One region of the Streptomyces sp. NPDC058284 genome, then DNA from elsewhere that is predicted to be linked to it. Evidence: riboswitches for the same ligand, from Rfam matches in the RefSeq annotation. Region 1 holds a riboswitch; the other holds the start of a gene.
What was found. A riboswitch is a leader RNA that binds a small molecule or an ion and turns the genes downstream of it on or off. The one in region 1 is predicted to bind cobalamin.

Region 1 (3,201 bases):
GCGGACGCACATAGCGGGTGCCGTACGACTGGACCCAGCCGTGCTGCGTGGCGAGGTAGCCGGTGAGCTGCTCGGCGAAGTACTGCACCATGTCGTTGCGTTCGGGCTCGCCGTGCACCAGGACGTCGAGGCCCGTCTTCTCCTGGAAGGAGATCACCTCCTGGATCTCGGCCCTGACGCGCTCCTCGTACCCGGCGGCGTCGATCCGTCCCGCCCGCACATCGGCGCGGGCCGTGCGCAGTTCGGTGGTCTGCGGGAAGGAGCCGATGGTGGTGGTCGGCAGCAGTGGGAGGCCGAGGGCGGCGCGCTGGGCCGCCGCGCGCTCGGGGTAGGGCTGGGAGCGGCGGGCGTCGGCCTCCGTGACGGCGCCGGCCCGGGCGCGGACGGCCGGGTCGCGGGTGATGGGGGAGCCTGCCCGGGACGCCAGATCGGCGCGGTTGGCGGCGAGTTGGGTGGAGATCGTGTCGGTGCCCCGGGCCAGGCCCCGGGCGAGCGTCACGATCTCGGTGGTCTTCTGGCGGGCGAAGGCCAGCCAGCGCAGGATCTGCGGCTCGATGTCCCGTTCCAGGGTGGCGTCGACGGGGACGTGGAGGAGGGAGCAGGAGGCGGCCACGTCGACACGGTCGGCCAGGCCGAGCAGGGTGCCGAGGGTGGCCAGGGACTTCTCCAGGTCGTCGACCCAGATGTTGCGGCCGTTGACGACCCCCGCGACCAGCCGTTTGCCGGGCAGCCCGCCGGCGGCGGCGAGCGCGTCGAGGTTGGCGGCCGCCGCATCGGTGAAGTCGAGGGCGAGGCCCTCGACCGGGGCCTTGGCGAGCAGGGGAAGGGCGTCGCCGAGCCGGTCGAAGTACGAGGCGATGAGGAGCTTGGGCCGGTCGGTGAGGGCGCCGAGGTTGCGGTAGGCGCGCTCGGCCGCGTTCAGTTCGGCCCGCGTACGGTCCTGGACGAGCGCGGGCTCGTCGAGCTGGACCCACTCGGCGCCCGCGGCGCGGAGGTCGGCGAGCACCTCGGCGTACACCGGCAGGAGACGGTCGAGGAGGGTCAGCGGGTCGAAGTCGGCGGCCACCCCGGGTGCGGGCTTGGCGAGCAGCAGGTAGGTGACGGGGCCGACGAGGACGGGGCGCGCCGAGAGGCCCAGCGCATGGGCCTCCCCGAACTCGGTGACCTGCTTGGTGGAGTCGGCACGGAAGACGGTGCCGGGCCCCAACTCCGGCACCAGGTAGTGGTAGTTGGTGTCGAACCACTTCGTCATCTCCAGCGGCGCCACGTCCTGGGTGCCGCGCGCCATCGCGAAGTAGCCGTCGAGCGCGTCCCTCTCGACCGCGGTGCGGTGACGCTCGGGGACGGCGCCGACCATGACGGTGGTGTCAAGGACGTGGTCGTAGTACGAGAAGTCGCCGGTCGGGACTTCGTCGATGCCGGCGTCGGCGAGTTCGCGCCAGTTCGAGCGGCGAAGCCCGGCGGCGGTGGCCGCGAGGGCGTCCGCGGTGACGCGGCCCTTCCAGTAGCCCTCGATCGCCTTCTTGAGTTCGCGGTCACGACCCTGACGGGGGTAGCCGTACACGGTGGCCCGTGCTGCCGCGGCTGCGGGCTTGGTGGTCACGGAGATCTCCTTCGCGAGATGAATCCCTGAGATCCCGGAGACGGGACGAGAGCGCGAAGGGCGACGGACCGGACGGGCCGGGAGCGCGCGGTCGGCGCGGTCGCCCGTCTGGTATGCACGCCGACCCGCCCACGAGGTCACCGGGATATCCGCGCACGAATGGTTCGGGCGCGGACAGCGGGCAGGTCTTCGGACTCGCGGGCCTCGTCCACTGCCTTCGGAAGAAGGCGGGCGGACACCTACTGGCCGTCGCTTCCCAGAACCGGTCTCGCGGTTCCAGTGCGTGTGACGGCGGTCGTTCCCGCTCACCGCTGCGGGGCAGTCCCGGATTCACACCGGGTTCCCTCTTGCGACGCTCCCGTCTGGCGGACGGGGCGAACCAGCTGCACCGATCACCATACGGGGCCGCCGACCGCTGTTCCGGGTCACCCTCGGCATTCGGACGGTGAGGAGGAACACGTGCCGTGGACGCTTCGCCGGCGCGGCGGGCGGGAAAGCGACGGCGATGTTCGGCCGCGCGACTCCTTGTCGCGCGGGCCCGCGCGCGCCCTTTGGCAAGCTGCACACGTCACCGAGAACTGGACCCCGCCCGCCACCACCGTGCGCGACTTCTCCGACCGGGCCGCGCGCCAGGTACTCGACCCGGGCTGCCCGGCCCGCTTCCTGGTCGGCTACGCGGGAGGCCGCGCGGTCTGCTGCGCCGAGGTCTTCCTGCACGCGGGCGTCGCCGGGATCTACCACATCTGCACCCTGGCCGCCCACCGCGGCCGCGGATACGGCGGCGCCGTCGCCCTCGCCGCCCTGCACACCGCCCGCGACCAGGAGTACGTCCACGCCGGCCGCCAGGCATCCACCGACGGCGAACCGGTCTACCGCCGCCTGGGGTTCCGCTCCTGCGGCCGGTTCACCGAACACGCCTCGCCCGCCGCGCGACCGCCGTTCGGCTTCGCCTATTGAGCACCGGCCTCCGGCTGCGCCCGGCACTCCCGCGCCCGGCGACCGGCCCCGCTGAGCAGATCGACGCGCTGACCCGCCCCCTCCTTGAGGACGTAGAGGGTGCCGTCCCCGGGGGACCAGTCGCGGGGGACGAGGAAGATCCGGTCCCCGGAGACGTGGAACAGGCGCAGACCGGCGTACTCGTACGCGTACTGGCTCCCCTTGTCGGTGACGCGACGGTAGCAACTGCCGCCGCCCCGGATCATCAGGTCCTTCGCACTGAAGACGACGACCGCGGGGAACTCATCGCGCAGGGTCCGCTCGGTCAGCTCCGCACGGCCCCGGCCGGCGATCGCCGCGTACGACGACACGGCCCAGAACAGTGACAGGACGCAGATGAACAGTGTGAGCCCCCAGAGCCGCAGGTCACGACGTTCCCGGGTGCGGGCGTACGCGCTGAGGGAGAAGCCGCCGATCGCGGCGAGCGGCAGCAGCAGGTCGAACAGCCAGGGGCTGAGCGGATACAGCGGTACGAGCGCGACGGGCACCGCCCAGGCGAACCGCAGCACCCGCACGGCGCGGGCGAGCCGTTCCGGTTCGCTCGCGGCCCGGCGCAGCAGCCCGAGCGTGCCGAGCGCGAGGCCCGCGGCCAGCCAGGCGGG
Region 2 (3,201 bases), on a different contig from region 1:
CTCCGAGGATGACTCTCGGGAGTCTTACGTCGAGGACGATGGTTCTGAACGGGGAGGGTTCCGCTCTGCCGGTGAGGATCTCCATGACGTGGGCCGGGGGGATCCGCACGGAGCCGAGTGCGAGACCGGCGAGGGCGGTGGCCGCCAGGGTTGCGGTGAGGACGGTCAGTATCGTCAGGTGCCGCCCCCGTGAGCTCGGCCCATCGCCCTTCGGGCTCGTCCTCAAACGCCGGACGGGCTGGATGATCCGCCCCGCGGGCTGGGTGGTCCGCCCCACGCGCTGGATGATCCGCCCCACGGGCTGGGTGATCCGACCCACGCGCTGAATGGTCCGGCTCACAGCTGCGCCGCCAGCTTCCTCACCGCCTCCGGTGCTCGTACGCCCGTGACCACGTCCGACAGGCGCAGGACCGCGAAGCTCTCGTTCTTGATGGCGGGGACGTCCTGGAGGGCCGGGTCGTCGAGGAGGCGCTTCTTCTTCTGGGTGACGGTCATGGCGCCGTAGTCGAGGGTCAGGATCGTTTCGGGCTTGCGCTCGACGACCTTCTCCCAGGACGCGTCGGTGAAGGACTTGTCGACGTCGGCGAAGACGTTGTGGCCGCCCGCCCGCTCGATGATGTCGTTGCCGATGCCCCGGCCGCCCGCCGTGAACGCGGTCTTGTCGCCGCTGTCGTAGACGAAGACGGAGCGGGGCTTCTCACCCTTGGACCGGGACCGTGACTTCTCCGCGGTGGCGGCCAGTTCACGGCGGGCGGCGCTCACCCATTTCTCGGCCCGCGCCCGCACCCCGAACGTGGCGCCGACCTCGCGGACCTCGCGGTAGACGTCGTCCATGGAGACGGGGTGCCCGGCGCAGCCCTCGATGTTGAGGCGGCTGTCGATGCCGGACTTGGCGAGGGCCGAGCGGCTGCGTCCGTCACCGGCGAGGAAGGCGCTCGCGTAACCGCCGTACACGTAGTCGGGGTTGGCGGAGAGCAGCTTCTCGTAGGAGGGGTACTCCTTGGCGAGCACCGGGATCGACTCGTACGCCTTCTTGTACTTCGGCAGGACCTCGTCGTCGAGGTAGGCGGTACCGGCCAGCCGGTCCTTCAGGCCGAGTTCCAGCATCACTTCGGTGGCGTGCTGGTTCATGGTGACGGCGCGCTTCGGGGGTGCGTCGTACGTCGTCCGCACGCCGCAGTTGGTGACGGTGTACGGGAATCCGGCGGCCTTGGCGGCGGGCCCGGAGTCGTCGTCCGCCGCCGAGGTGGAGCAGGCGGCGAGCGGGGCGAGCAGGGCGGCCGTGACGAGGGCGCGCAGGGGCCGGTGGGACCGGGGCATGACGGGACTGCCTCCTCCAGGGGATTTCCGCGTCCCCTGCGTTGCGTGGGAGGAAGGCGGCAGGTCAGTTCCTGACTCCCCCGCCCCGACTATGGGGTGGGGTCACAGTGGCGGGACCGTGCCGGGTTCGCACCGGCTTCCTGGCTCCTGCCGCCCTCGTTGGTAAAGATCAGTATGCCTGTACGACCTTTACCTCTTCTTCGGTGACCTCGCCGTCCACGATGCGGTACGAGCGGAACTGGAAGGGGCCCGCGCCGTCGGTGTCCGCCGTGGAGACCAGGACGTAGTGGGCGCCGGGCTCGTTGGCGTAGGTGATGTCGGTGCGCGAGGGGTAGGCCTCGGTGGCCGTGTGCGAGTGGTAGACGATCACCGGCTCCTCGTCGCGGTCGTCCATCTCGCGGTAGAGCTTCAGCAGGTCACCCGAGTCGAACTCGTAGAACGTGGGCGAGCGCGCGGCGTTCAGCATGGGGATGAACCGCTCGGGGCGGCCGGTGCCCGCCGGGCCCGCGACGACGCCGCAGGCCTCGTCGGGGTGGTCCTGGCGCGCGTGCGCGACGATCTGGTCGTGGAGGGCCTGGGTGAGGGTCAGCATGGGAGTCAGGATAAGCAGAGGGCCCGCGCCGTACCGAAGTGTGGTACGGGCGGGCCCGAATGCTGGACAACGCTCTGGGAAGCGGTGTCAGTCCTTCCCGACCGGCGTGCTGTCGGCGGTGACCGAGCCGTCGACGGCGGTCTTGCGCTTGTTGAAGGCGGCCGCCTGCGGGTTGCGGCTCTTGAGCACCAGGTACGACACCGTCAGGATCGCGGCCCAGACCGGGGCGGCGTACAGCGAGACACGGTTGTCCTTGTCGATGCCCATCATCACGATGACCATGCCGATGAAGAGCAGCGCGAACCAGCTGGTGTACGGGGCACCGGGCGCCCGGAAGGTGGACTGCGGCAGCTCGCCGCGGTCGGCCTTGCGGCGGTAGCGGATCTGGCAGGCGAGGATCATGATCCAGGCCCACATGCCGGAGATGGTCGCGAAGGAGACGACGTAGGTGAACGCCTTGCCGGGCCACTGGTAGTTGATCCAGACGCCGACCAGCATGCACGCGGCGGAGGCCGTGGTGCCGATCAGCGGCAGGCCGTTCTTCGTGAGCTTGGTGAAGAACTTCGGGCCCTGGCCGTTGAGCGCCAGGTCGCGCAGCATGCGGCCGGTGGAGTACATGCCGGAGTTGCAGGAGGAGAGCGCGGCGGTGAGGACCACGAAGTTCACGATGGCGGCGCCGACGCCGAGGCCCATTTTCTCGAAGGCGGCGACGAACGGCGAGACATCGGGCTTGAACGTCGTCCACGGGACGACCGACAGGATCATGATGAGCGCGCCGACGTAGAAGACGGCGATGCGCCACGGCACGGTGTTGATGGCCTTGGGCAGGACGGTCTTCGGGTCCTTGGACTCGCCCGCGGTGACGCCGACGAGCTCGACGGCGAGGAAGGCGAACATCACGATCTGGAGCGTCATCAGCGTGGAGCCGATGCCGTTGGGGAAGAAGCCGCCCTCGTCCCACAGGTGGGTCACGGAGGCGGTGTCACCGGCGTCGGAGAAGCCGATGGTGAGGATGCCGACGCAGATCAGGATCATGCCGATGATGGCGGTGACCTTGACCATCGAGAACCAGAACTCCAGCTCGCCGAAGAGCTTCACGGAGATGAGGTTCGCGCCGTACAGGATGACGGTGAAGACGAGCGCGTACGCCCATTGCGGGAAGGAGTCGTGGGTCCAGTACTGCATGTACTGGGCGGCCGCGGTGACTTCCGTGATGCCGGTGACGACCCAGAAGAGCCAGTACGTCCAGCCGGTCACGAAGCCGAAGAACGGGCCCATGAACTCGCGTG

Region 2: another riboswitch for cobalamin. It lies ahead of ACFVYR_RS21980 (ABC transporter substrate-binding protein); the one in region 1 lies ahead of metE (5-methyltetrahydropteroyltriglutamate--homocysteine S-methyltransferase).

What each region holds. Positions count from the first base shown of each region.
Region 1 is NZ_JBHVYE010000028.1:54,231-57,431, reverse strand. It holds gene metE (5-methyltetrahydropteroyltriglutamate--homocysteine S-methyltransferase) at 1-1,603, opposite strand, end outside; cobalamin riboswitch at 1,766-2,002, opposite strand; partial or broken gene ACFVYR_RS30475 (GNAT family N-acetyltransferase) at 2,180-2,560, shown strand; gene ACFVYR_RS30470 (hypothetical protein) at 2,554-3,201, opposite strand, start outside.
Region 2 is NZ_JBHVYE010000015.1:173,963-177,163, forward strand. It holds gene ACFVYR_RS21975 (FecCD family ABC transporter permease) at 1-178, opposite strand, end outside; gene ACFVYR_RS21980 (ABC transporter substrate-binding protein) at 337-1,320, opposite strand; cobalamin riboswitch at 1,365-1,517, opposite strand; gene ACFVYR_RS21985 (Mov34/MPN/PAD-1 family protein) at 1,490-1,912, opposite strand; gene ACFVYR_RS21990 (amino acid permease) at 2,000-3,201, opposite strand, start outside.